Regions from separate parts of the Mesorhizobium cantuariense genome, predicted to be linked through region 3. Evidence: predicted binding sites of a transcription regulator. Region 3 holds the regulator's gene; each other region holds the start of a gene.
What was found. Region 3 encodes PhoB, which activates phosphate uptake and scavenging genes when phosphate is short. Its sites were predicted from a motif close to TGTCATNNANCTGTCAT; they were not measured.
Positions count from the first base shown of each region.

Region 1: a site for PhoB is predicted at 2,218-2,234, ahead of ACFOJ9_RS33395 (PhoX family protein). Genes of this name have one in related genera too.
Region 2: a site for PhoB is predicted at 2,562-2,578, ahead of ACFOJ9_RS20055 (esterase-like activity of phytase family protein). Genes of this name have one in related genera too.

Region 1 covers NZ_JBHRVD010000001.1:6,823,553-6,827,757, forward strand. Annotated here, with positions in the region: gene ACFOJ9_RS33390 (hypothetical protein) at 1-5, opposite strand, end outside; gene ACFOJ9_RS33395 (PhoX family protein) at 145-2,148, opposite strand; gene ACFOJ9_RS33400 (hypothetical protein) at 2,500-2,901, shown strand; gene ACFOJ9_RS33405 (hypothetical protein) at 3,219-3,701, shown strand; gene ACFOJ9_RS33410 (LuxR C-terminal-related transcriptional regulator) at 3,855-4,205, opposite strand, start outside.
Region 2 covers NZ_JBHRVD010000001.1:4,132,149-4,136,353, forward strand. Annotated here, with positions in the region: gene ACFOJ9_RS20050 (GcvT family protein) at 1-2,383, opposite strand, end outside; gene ACFOJ9_RS20055 (esterase-like activity of phytase family protein) at 2,694-4,178, shown strand.
Region 3 covers NZ_JBHRVD010000001.1:6,049,329-6,053,533, reverse strand. Annotated here, with positions in the region: gene pstA (phosphate ABC transporter permease PstA) at 1-768, shown strand, start outside; gene pstB (phosphate ABC transporter ATP-binding protein PstB) at 786-1,610, shown strand; gene phoU (phosphate signaling complex protein PhoU) at 1,636-2,343, shown strand; gene phoB (phosphate regulon transcriptional regulator PhoB) at 2,360-3,049, shown strand; gene ACFOJ9_RS29515 (ROK family protein) at 3,066-4,205, opposite strand, start outside.

The DNA.
Region 1 (4,205 bases), 770 kb from region 3:
GGCATGGCGATCTCCTGATAAAGACCTAGGGCGCCACGTTTAAATTGCCAATCTTTCCCGAGGCTTGACTGATTTCACGCGAAAAAGGGAGGGGCTTCGGGTCGCCGAAGTCCCTCCCTTGAGATTGCAGACGAGTGCCTGATATCAGACCGCGATCTTGCCGCCGCCCTGTTTGGTGATGGCGACGACCGCCGGCCGCACCGGCATGTCGGGCTTGAAGTCGGGCCAGCGCGTCGACAGGTCCTCATAGTAGGACGGGCGGCCGAACGCTTCCCAGTCATCGCCGCCGTCGCCCGGATGCTGGACAGCGACGAAGGCGGTCTGGTCATCCGGCGCAAACAGCGGGCCGCACATTTCGGCGCCGATCGGCACGCGGAAGAACAGCTTTGAGGTCGCCCGTGCCGGGCCTTCCGTGTCCACCGCCCACAGGCCATCGGTGCGGCCGGTGGCCTTCGGGCCCTGGCCGTCGGTGGCGACCCACAGGCGCCCAGTCGAATCGACCGCGCAATTGTCGGGCATGCCGAACCAGCCATTGGCCGTCGTCGCCGTCGAGAAGGTGGCTCCGACATCGGCCACCGAAGGATCGCCGCATTTCAACAGCACTTCCCACTTGCCCTTCGCAGCGGCGAAATCGCCGCCGTCCTCCGATATCTCGATGATGTGGCCGAAGGCGTTTTCGGCGCGCGGGTTGGCGGCATCGATTTGGTCGGCCTTGCGCTTCGAATTGTTGGTCAGCATCACATAGACCTTGCCGTTGACGGCATTGGGCTGGATGTCCTCGGGGCGGTCCATCTTGGTGGCGCCGAGCAAATCGGCGGCGCGGCGCGTCTCGATCAGCACATCGGCCTGGCTGGCAAAACCGTTTTCAGTCGTCAGCGGCCCCTGGCCGAAGACGATCGGCAGCCATTCGACAGTGCCGTCCTCGGCGAATTTGGCGACATGCAGCGTGCCGTCGTCGAGTAGATCCTTGTTGGCGGCGAGGTCATTGGGATTGAACGCCGCCTTGGTGACGAACTTGTAGACATAGTCGAAGCGCTCGTCGTCGCCGAGATAGAAGACGACGCGGCCGTCCTTGGCGACGATCGATTCGGCGCCCTCATGCTTGAAGCGGCCCATGGCGGTGCGCTTCCTCGGCGTCGAGGTCGGATCGTTGACATCGACCTCGACGATCCAGCCGAAGCGGTTGGCTTCGTTCGGCTCCTTGGCAAGGTCGAAACGGTCATAGTGCGCCGCCCATTCATAGGCGCCTTCGGGAATGCCGAGGCGCTTGTAGTTGGCGGCTTCCTTGTGGCCTTCCGGCAATTCGCCGGAAAAATAGCCGTGGATGTTCTCCTCGGCCATGACATAGGTGCCCCAAGGCGTGACACCGCCGGCGCAATTGTTGACGGTACCCAATACCTTGGTGCCGGATGGATCGGCATTGGTCTTGACGCGGTCATGGCCGGCAACCGGACCCGACAGCGCCATTTCGGTGTTGGAGGTGATGCGGCGGTTGAGCTTGCCGTCGCGCACCACCTGCCATTTGCCACCGTCCTTGCGGATTTCGACGATGGTGCCGCCGTGGGCCGCCATCTCGACATCGACCTGCTCCTTCGAGAGTGGTGCGACTTCCGCCGACTTCTTGCCGTCCTTTTCGACGATCTTGACGATGCCCGGGAACATCAGATGCGGGTTGGTGTATTCGTGGTTGACGACCAGCAGGCCGTGTTCGGCCGAGCCGTCGATCGGGAGATAGCCGACATAATCGTTGTTGTAGCCGAATTGTTTCGCCTGGGCCTGCGCCGACTGTTTCGTCGGGTCGAACTCCGGCGAATCGGCAAACAGCGGGTCGCCCCAGCGCAGCAGCACATCGGCATCGTAGCCCGGCGCGACATGATGCTTGTCGTCGATGCCGGCCTCCAGTTCGTCGAACGCGAAGGCGGAGGCCTCAGTGGCCCGGGCCTCGTCGGCGCTGATCAGCGCCAGCGGGCTGACGGTTGCGGCGATGGCCGAGACGGCCAGCGAACCCCTAAGGAAGCCGCGGCGCGAGAACCGCGCGGCGATGATCTCGCCCATGGTGCGGTTGTCGGTGGGGTTGGTGGCCGGGCCGTCGTTTTCCTCGAGCAGGCTGGTGCGGAATCGGGCGTCGGGGAAGCGATGTTCGGTCATTTGGGGCTTGCCTCTGGCTTTTGGGGATGGCTGGAGCGTGCTGCGTGTTTAACCCCTTATATCCGGTCGATCACATTTTCGTGACATCTCAAACGCTTTCAACCGCATTCCACGATCTCGGCAGCCGACCCTTCGCAACTGCGCAACGCGGGGGACCAAGGTCCCTGATCAGGCCAAGCAAAGGTCCCTGTTGGCGCGGCATCGGTCGTGGGCCCCTTATGCCAAGGCAGCTATGTCGGCAATGGTCGGCGGCTTGCCAACGCCGGCGTCGGCCTGATGAAAAGGAGGACCGAGATGCGTGGATCGATCCCCACCCGCTATCGCTGGCTGGCTCTGAGAGCGACATCGGCATTGGCGCTGGCCATCGCCCCCTATCAACTCGCCTTCCACGGCTCCGCTCCCGGCATCGTTGCCGCGGCCGCGCACGCCAAGGATGGCGGAAGTGGTGGAAACGGTGGAAGTGGCAGCGGAAACAGCGGCAATTCCGGGGCCGGTGGCGGTAACAATGGCGCCGGTAACGCTCATGGCGGAACCGACAATTCCGGATCCGGCAACGGCGGAGCCAGCCATCATGTCAATGCAGCCACCGGCGACAAGGTGGATGTGGACGGCAACAAGATCGAGGTCGAGCATCCCGACGGCATCAAGGAAGAGATAGAGAACGGTCGTTTCGAGATGAAGGATGCCCTCGGGCGCACGATCGTCGAACGTCCGGCGACGGCGGACGATTTCAGTCGCCTCGAGGCATTATGAGGCAAGGCCAGCATCTAGCGGCCCGGCCTCACAAGTCACCTCCGCCGCCCCCGGCGGAGGTGACTTGATGTTCGGCGTCTGCCGCCACCAGGCATGGGGAAAGCCAGTCTCCCGTTCGGCGATGGCGGTCGCGGCGCCGTTCATGCGAAGCTAATATAGCATACGAATAGGACTTTAGTCCAACCTTGCGCTTGCAAAGGTCCTGGGTGACAACCGCAACGGTCGGAGGTCGCTTCCGGGCACCACGTCTTTCGGCGATGTTGGTTGCAACTGCAACGTTGGGGTGGGCGCGCCGGGCTCAATCGTCGGAGATCAGGATGCACAGATCGGTCACGATCCGTTGTTGCCGGCTTGCGCTCAGATTGGCGGCCGCGCTGGCGTTGATCATCGCTCCCTATCAAATTGCCTTCCACGGGTCCGTTCCCGGGATCTACGCTGCCAGCGCACAGGCTGGCAAGGGCGGCAATGGCGGGGGTGGAAACGGAAACGGCGGCAATTCCGGCGGCGGCAACAGCGGTAACAGCGGCGGCAACAGCAGCGGCGGTAATAGCGGCAACGGGAAGGGCAACAGCGGCAACAACGGCAAATCGGGATCCAATCAGGGTAAGAGCGCGAGTCATGTCAATGCCGCGACCGGCGACAAGGTCGACGTGACAGGTAACAAGATCACAGTTCGGCATCCCGACGGCATAACGGAAAAGCTCGAGAACGGTCGTTTCAGCATGGAGGATGCGCTCGGTCGCACGATCATCGACCGTCGGGCCACGCCGGCCGATGTCAGCCGTCTCAAGGCCTTGTGAAGCTTGCCAACAGGCAACGGCCGGCTTCACATGTCACCTCCGCCGCCCCCCGGCGGAGGTGACCTCGTTTTTAGGCCGGCGCCGCGCGATTTTCCGGCACCGCGATGACTGAAGTCCCTGGAGCGGTTCGGGTTTGGTTGAAGCGCTGAACTGTTAAGTACGGTTCCTGTCGTGGTCGCGCGCCTCACGCATCATCAAGGCTGCTTCAGTGCGGTTTCGCACATTGAGTTTCGACAGCACGCCGGTCATGTGATGCTTGACGGTCTTCTCCTGAAGCTCCAGCCGCAAGGCGACTTCCTTGTTGCTCAGCCCCTCAGCCACCAGCCGCAGGATTTCCGTCTGCCGCTCGGTGAGTTGCCGCAGGCGGTCCGCTATGCCGTTGGTGGGTTGCTGGGACTGGAGATCCGAAAGCAGCCGGGCCGACAGCGTCGGCGAAAGATAGCTCTCGCCGGCCGCCACGTTGCGCAGGATGTCGGCAAGCGCGCGCGATCCGATACCTTTGAG
Region 2 (4,205 bases), 1.9 Mb from region 3:
CGTAGGGTGAAGCCGCGATGACACGCGCCGGCCGCTCCTCACCCACGACATGCACCGAGAGCGCGGTGCCCTCGCCCGCGAAATCACGATCGACAAGCGCCAGCGCCAGGCTCTTGCCGACCGTATAGCCATAGCCGCCCGAAGTGACGAAGCCGACGCGCCGGCCCTGATGCCAGACCGGCTCGAAGCCGCTGGCGTCGGCGTCGAGCGCATCGACTTCAAGCGTCACCAGGCATTGGCCGCTGGCGGCCTCCCGCTGTTTCAACGCGGCTTCGCGGCCGATGAAGTCGCCCTTGCCGAAAGCGATGAAGCGGTCGAGACCGGTCTGACCTGATGTATAGCCTTGCGTGAATTCGCGCGACCAGATGCCGAAGCTCTTTTCCAGCCGCAGCGCATTGAGCGCGTAATAGCCGATTTCGGCAAGGCCGAGATCCTCGCCGGCAGCCAGCAGCGTTTCGCGCAGAGTGGCATGCAGGGTCGCAGGGCAACTGATTTCGAAGCCGAGTTCGCCGGCAATCGACAGCCGCGCCACACGTGCCTGCACCATGCCGATGTCGAATGCGCCGCAGGCCATGAATGGCAATGCTGCGCCGGACACGTCCTGATGCGTCGTGCGCTCCAGGATCTTGCGCGCATTCGGCCCGGTCAGCAGGAAGCCGCTCATCATGTCGGAGAGGTCGGTGACGGTGATGCCCTGCGCCGCATGGGCCTCGAACCAGCGCATGTGGAACTCTCTGAGATAGTAGGAGCCCATCAGCCAATAGTCGCCGCCGCCCCAGTTGAAGACGGTCAGGTCGCCCTTCAGCCGTCCGTCATGGCCGAGCATCGGCGCCAACCTCGCCTGCCCTGCTTTCGGCAGCTTGCAGGCGAGCAGCCGGTCGAGCCACGCCTCGGCGCCTGGCCCAGAGACGCAATAGCGCGCATAGGCAGAGATATCGACGAGACCGGCGGCGCGCCGCACCTGCAACGCCTCGTCGCCGACGATGTCGAAGGCGTTGGAACGCCGCAGCGTCGTGTTCTCGGCAAACCCCATCGGCGCGAAATAGGCCGGAATTTCCAGCCCCCAGGACGCCGTCCATTCGCATCCTGCCGCGCTCATGCCGTCATAGGCGCCGGGGCGTTTCAGCGGCCGCCCGGCCGGCAGCCGCTCATTGGGAAAGGTCATGACGAAGCGGCGCGAATAGAACTGGCGCGTCGTCTGCTTGAGATATTCCCGGTTGGCGGCGAAGGCGCCGTAGCGAGCGATGTCCATGCCGAAGATGTCGGCCTGCGGTTCGCCATAGATCATCCATTCGGCCAGCGACTTGCCGACGCCGCCGCCCTGGCTGAAACCGGCCATGACGCCGCAGGCGACCCAGTAGTTCTTCAACCCGCGCACCGGCCCGACGATTGGATTGCCGTCCGGCGTGAAGGTGAAGGCGCCGTTGACCCATTTGCGGATGCCGGCCGTCGCCAGGCAAGGGAAGCGCTCATGCGCCTTGGCGAGTTCCGGACTGATCCGGTCGATGTCTTCCGGGATCAGCTCGATGCCGTAGTCCCACGGCGCGCCATCCATGTTCCAGTGCTTGGGATTCTGCTCGTAGACGCCAAGCAGCACGCCCTGGCGCTCTTGCCGCAAATAGGAAAAGCCGTCGAGATCGACGGCGATGCCGATCTCCCGGTCAAGTGCTGCTATCTCGGGAATATCCTCGGTGATGAAATAATGGTGCTCCATCGGCGTCACCGGCAGGTCGACGCCGGCCATGCGGCCGAGCTGCTTTGCCCACAGCCCGCCGTCATTGACGACATGCTCGGCGGTGATGGTGCCCTGCTCCGTGACGACGTCCCAGCGACCGTCGGCGCGCGCCTTCAGCTCGACGACCCGGTTGCGCAGGATGATGTCGGCGCCGCGCTTCTTCGCAGCACCCGCATAGGCGTGCGTCGTGCCGTACGGATCAAGATGGCCTTCGTTGGAATCGTGCAAGCCGCCGAGAACGCCGGTGACGTCGACGATCGGACAGATCGCCTTGATCTCGTCGGGCGTGACCAGGCGCGCGGTCTCGATGCCGACCGACTGGAACACTGCCCAGGCCGATTTCAGCCACTCCCAGCGCGCGGGATCGCTGGCGATGTTGACGCCGCCGGTCATGTGCAGGCCGATGTTTTGACCGGATTCGGCTTCGATCTCCCGGTAGAGATTGATGGTGTAGTCCTGCAGCGCCGCAACGTTCGGATCGGCGTTGAGCGCATGGAAGCCTGCCGCCGCGTGCCAGGTCGAACCGGCCGTCAGTTCGGCACGCTCGATCAGCGCCACATCGCTCCAGCCGTACCGCGTCAGATGGTAGAGGACCGAGGCCCCGACCACGCCACCCCCGATGACGACTGCGCGGTAGTGCGACTTCAAGGCTTCCCCTCCACGGTTAGTCCGAAGGCTGGACCATACATACTCTGGACATAAGTGTCTAGTGCCAGAGCATGCGCGCGCCTTTTCGTCGACTGAGCCTGACGGGATGATCAATTCTTTCCGCCAGGCGCACGTTTTTGTCGGCGAGTGAAGAAGACGGCGGGCATGCACCGCGTACTGTCACGCAAGCATCATGTTCGCGCCGTAGACCGCGTTTCGGGGAGGCGCGCGCGGCATCATCGATGTCGCACCTCTTTCAGCTTTTCGTCCTGCGGCCGCTCCGGCACATCTGTCACAAAGAGGATTGTCCATGAAACACCTGTACCGAACCGCATCGCTCGGCGTCGCGCTGGCATTGTTCACCGCCTTGACCCCGGCGCTCGCCGACAGCACCGCGACCGTCGGCGGCACCAGCTTCATCAACAAGGGGCTGGTCGGCGTCGGCCGCATCCCGGCCGCTCAGCGCGACAAGTTCGGCGAGACGTTTGGCTCGGGCTCCGGCATGTCGATCGACACATCAGGCTGGACGCATGACGCCGCCGGCTACAAGGGTTCACTCTGGCTGCTGCCGGACCGCGGCTACAATGTCGTCGGCACCACCGACTACCGGCCGCGCCTCAACACGATCGGCATAGAGTTTGCCCCGGTCGCACCAGGTGCGGCACCCGCTGCCGGCCAGGAGCAGACGGGTGTCAAGGCAACGCTTGCCGACACCATGCTGCTCACCGACGACAAGGGCGCTGATGCCACCGGCCTCGATCCGCTCAACGGCGTGCGCGCAGCAAGCGGCGACATGCCGATCCTGCCGCAGGCCGACAATGGCAAGCTGGCGCTCGACAACGAAGCCATCGTGCACCTGCCCGACGGTTCGATGTTCATCTCCGACGAATACGGCCCGAACATCTATCGGTTTTCGGCGGACGGACATCTGTTGTCGGCGACCCAGCCACCGGCTGCGCTGGTGCCGATGCGCCACGGCGGGCCGAACTTCGCCTCGGACAATCCGGGTGCGGGTGCTGCCGAACCCGATCCGAAGGATCCCGATACCGGCCGCCAGAACAACCAGGGTCTCGAGGGCATGGCAATGACGCCGGATGGCAAGTTCCTGATCGCCGTGCTGCAGTCGGCGCCCCGGCAGGATGGCGGCGATTCGCCCGCGACGCGCCAGAACACGCGTGCGCTGGTTTACGACGTCTCCGACCTCGGCCATCTCAAGCTGGCGCATGAGTATGTCGTGTCGCTGCCGGTGTTCAAGGATGCCAAGGGCAAGACCAAGATCGCCGCGCAGAGCGAGATCGTGGCGCTCTCCGACAAGACCTTCCTGATGCTGGCGCGTGACAGCGGCAACGGCCAGGGGCTGAAGGGCGACACCTCGCTGGTGCGCCAGATCTTCGTCGTCGACGTCTCGGCCGCGACCGACATCGCCGGCGGCGCTTTCGATGCCGCCGACAAGCCGCTGGCGCCCAAGGGCGTGCTCGACCCGTCGGTGACGCCGGCCAAGCTGACGCCGTTCATCGACATCAACGACAAGGGCGAACTCGGCCGCTTCGGCCTGCACAATGGCGCGCCTAACGACAAGAACAACCTGTCGGAGAAGTGGGAGGCGATGTCGGTGGTCAGCGTTCTCAATCCGAAGCTGCCCGACGACTACTTCCTGTTCGTCGCTAACGATAACGACTTCCTCGCCCAGGACGGCTTCCAGGTCGGAGCGCCCTACAAGGCGGAAGACGGCGCCGATGTCGACACCATGTTCCTGGTCTATCAGGTCACGCTGCCAGATCTGGCCAGGAAGTAACGACACCTCTGCAGGCGGACGCGCTCG
Region 3 (4,205 bases):
TGGATGAACAAGCTCAAGGCCGAGGGTGCGATGGCCGAGCATTTCAACACCGGCCTGTTCACCTATGGCGCCTCCAGCCGTCCGGAAACGTCCGGCATGGGCGTGGCGATCATCGGCTCGTTCTACATGATGGTGATCGTGCTGCTGCTGGCGCTGCCAATCGGTGTCGCCGCCTCCATCTATCTGGAGGAGTTCGCCAAGAAGAACCGCTTCACCGACCTGATCGAAGTCAATATCAACAATCTGGCCGCGGTGCCGTCGATCGTCTTCGGCCTGCTCGGCCTCGCGGTGTTTATCAATTTCCTAGGCATGCCGCGCTCCGCCGCTTTCGTCGGCGGCCTGGTGCTGACGCTGATGACGCTGCCGACGATCATCATCGCGACGCGCGCGGCACTTGCCGCCGTGCCGCCGTCGATCCGCTCGGCAGCCCTTGGTCTCGGCGCCTCCAAGATGCAGATGGTGTTCCACCACATCCTGCCGCTTGCCGCGCCCGGCATCCTCACCGGCACCATCATCGGTCTTGCGCGTGCGCTCGGCGAAACCGCGCCGCTGCTGCTGATCGGCATGGTCGCCTTCGTCGCCGATCCTCCGACGACGCCTTTCGATCCGGCCACCGCGCTGCCGGTGCAGATCTATATGTGGGCGAACGAGGCCGAACGCGCCTTCGTCGAGCGCATGTCCGGCGCCATCATCATCCTGCTCGTCTTCCTCATGGCCATGAACATCACCGCGATCGTGCTTCGGCGTCGGTTCGAGCGGCGCTGGTAGAAAAAAGGCATTTTGGTATGAACATCATGACCGAACAGTCCCTTGAAAACGCAGTGGGCGACAAGGTGAACGCCAAGTCGAACGAAGTGATCAAAATGCGCGGCGACAAGGTCGGCGTGTTCTACGGCGAGAAGCAGGCGCTGTTCGACGTCGATCTCGACGTCCGCCTCAATCAGGTGACCGCGCTGATCGGCCCCTCCGGCTGCGGCAAGTCCACCTTCCTGCGCTGCCTCAACCGCATGAACGACACCATCGATTCAGCGCGGGTAATCGGCAAGATAACGCTCGACGAAGAGGATATCTACGACAAGAACATCGACGTCGTCGAGCTCAGGGCGCGCGTCGGCATGGTGTTCCAGAAGCCCAATCCGTTTCCCAAGTCGATCTACGAGAACGTCGCCTATGGCCCGCGCATCCACGGACTGGCCAAGCGCAAGGCCGACATGGATCAGATCGTCGAGTCGAGCCTGAAGAAGGCGGCAATCTGGAACGAGGTCAAGGACCGCTTGCAGGAACCTGGCACCGGCCTTTCCGGTGGCCAGCAGCAGCGTCTGTGCATTGCGCGCGCCATCGCCGTGTCGCCCGAGGTGATCCTGATGGACGAGCCGTGTTCGGCGCTCGACCCGATCGCCACCGCTCGCGTCGAGGAACTGATCGACGAACTGCGTCAGAACTATACGATCGTCATCGTCACCCACTCGATGCAGCAGGCGGCGCGCGTGTCGCAGCGCACCGCGATGTTCCATCTTGGCTATCTGGTCGAGGAGGGAGCCACCGACAAGATGTTCACCACCCCCGACGACAAGCGCACCCAGGACTACATCACCGGCCGGTTCGGCTGAGTTCAGCATACGAGGGACGAAGATCATGGGTGAACATACCGTCGCATCTTTCGATGAGGATCTGGAGCAGGTCAGCCAGCTGATCCGCGACATGGGCGATCTCGCCCGCTCGATGGTCAGTGGCTCGACCAAGGCATTGCTCAATTCGGACAATGCGCTGGCGCAGCGGGTGGTTTCCGACGATGCCATCATGGATGCACGCCAGCGCGAGTTGGACGATCGCGCCATCACGCTGATCGCCAAGCGCCAGCCGATGGCCAACGACCTGCGTGCGGTGGTCGGTTCGATCCGCATGGCCGGCGACCTCGAGCGCATCGGCGACCTTGCCAAGAACATTGCCAAACGCGTCGGCACTGTCGGCCTGAGCGTCACGCCGCGCGACCTGTCGCATTCGATCGACGGGATGGCGCAGCTGGTGCTGATCCAGGTGCAGGGCGTCATCGACGAGTATGCCGCCGCTGACGCGGCAGCGCTTGCCACGCTCAGAAACAACGACGAGCGCATCGACGTCAAATACACCTCGGTGTTCCGTGAACTGCTGACCTACATGATGGAAGACCCGCGCAACATCACTGCCTGCACGCATCTGTTGTTCTGCGCCAAGAACCTCGAGCGCATCGGCGACCACGTGACCAACATCGCTGAAAATGCCTATTATGTTTTGACCGGCACGCAGCTGCCCGCCAATCGTCCGAAGCAGGACGAGACGGCAATGTCCGCGCCGGCCGCATGACAGGGATGACCAGTCGATGATCGCGCCACGCATCATGGTGGTGGAGGATGAGGAGCCGCTAGGCGTGCTGCTCCGCTACAATCTCGAATCCGAAGGCTATCAGGTCGAGGTGGTGACGCGCGGTGACGAGGCCGAGATCCGGCTGCAGGAGAACGTTCCCGACCTTCTGGTGCTCGACTGGATGGTGCCTGCGGTTTCCGGTATCGAACTCTGTCGTCGGCTAAGAATGCGTCCCGAGACCGAGCGGCTGCCGATCATCATGCTGACCGCGCGTGGCGAGGAGAGCGACCGCGTGCGCGGTCTGTCGACCGGCGCCGACGATTATCTGGTCAAGCCGTTCTCGACACCGGAATTCATGGCCAGGGTCAAGGCGCTGCTGCGCCGCGCCAAGCCGGAGGTGCTGTCCAGTGTGCTGAAGGTCGGCGATATCGTGCTCGACCGTGAATCGCACCGGGTCTATCGCAAGAAGAGCGAGATCAGGCTTGGACCGACCGAGTTCCGCCTGCTCGAATTCATGATGCGCCATCCCGGCCGCGTCTTCTCGCGCAGCCAGCTGCTCGACAATGTCTGGGGCGAGACGATCTACATCGACGAGCGCACGGTGGATGTGCATGTCGGCCGGCTGCGCAAGGCCGTCAACAACGGCCGCATGCCCGACGTCATCCGCACCATTCGTGGAGCGGGCTACGCGATCCGTGAGGATTGAACTCGCCCGTTTGAATTCACGCCACGTTCTTGCCGGCGAGGCCGGATCTTGTTTGCGCGCCGGGTGCGAAAATCTCCTGGTCGACGAAGGTCAGCGCACGCATGGCGCAGCCTTCGCGGATCAGCGGCAGTTCGTTCGGCTCGGTGTCGAAGGAAATCGATTTCGAGTGCTGGCCGCCGGCGGTCTGGGCAATCGCCTTGCGCAATGCCGGCTCGATCAAGTCGAAGGCAGCGGCGCTGACCCCGACCATGGCTACGGGCGCCGGATCGATCAGCGCGAACAGGCTGCCGAGGCCGTAGCCGAGCGCTTCGCCGGCCTTGCGATAGGCCTCGCGCTCGGGTCCGTCGCTTTCGCGGGCCGCGGTGGCCAGGGCACGCATGTCGGCGTCGCTGACATCGGCGACGGGTTCTGCGTCCTCACCCAATTGCCTTGCGCTGCGCCAGATGGCGTAGTTGCCGGCATAGGCTTCGACGCAGCCGCGCCGCCCGCAGCGGCAGAGCGCGCCGTTCGGCCGGTGGATCATGTGGCCGAACTCGCCGCCCGAGGAATGGGTGCCGGTGAACAGCTCGCCCTTCAGCACCAGGCCCATGCCGATGCCGTGCGATAGAAGAATGGCGATGAAATCGTCGCGGTAGCGATCAGGGTCGCGCCAGCGCAGTGCTATAGCCATCATGTTGCAGTCGTTTTCCATGGTGGCGGGGATGCCGAACTCGTCTTCGAGTATGTCGGCGAAGGCGATGTCGGTGTGAGGCGTGATCGGCGACCACAGCATGGCGCGGGCATGGGTGTCGGTGATGCCCTGGATCGCCAGAGCGATGCGGGCGATGCTGCGCACGTCAAGATCGGGGTCTTCGAGGCGGCGCCGCACGATTGCCGTGCATTCGCCGATCAGCGCCTCGCGCGGCATCGTCAGCGTGTCCAGCCTGCGCTGCTCCTCGGCGATCACCTGGCCGGCATAGTCGATGACGGCAACGGAGAGAAAATTCAGCGACAGAACGACGGTCATCACCGCCGCCGCTTCCGGATTGAGGCTGAGGCCGACCTGCGGCCGACCGCGTTTGAGCGAGCCGGCCTCGCTCGGTTTGCTTTCGGTCAGGATGCCTTCGCCGATCAGGTCGGAGGAGATCGCCGATATGGTCGAGTGGCTGAGGCCCGT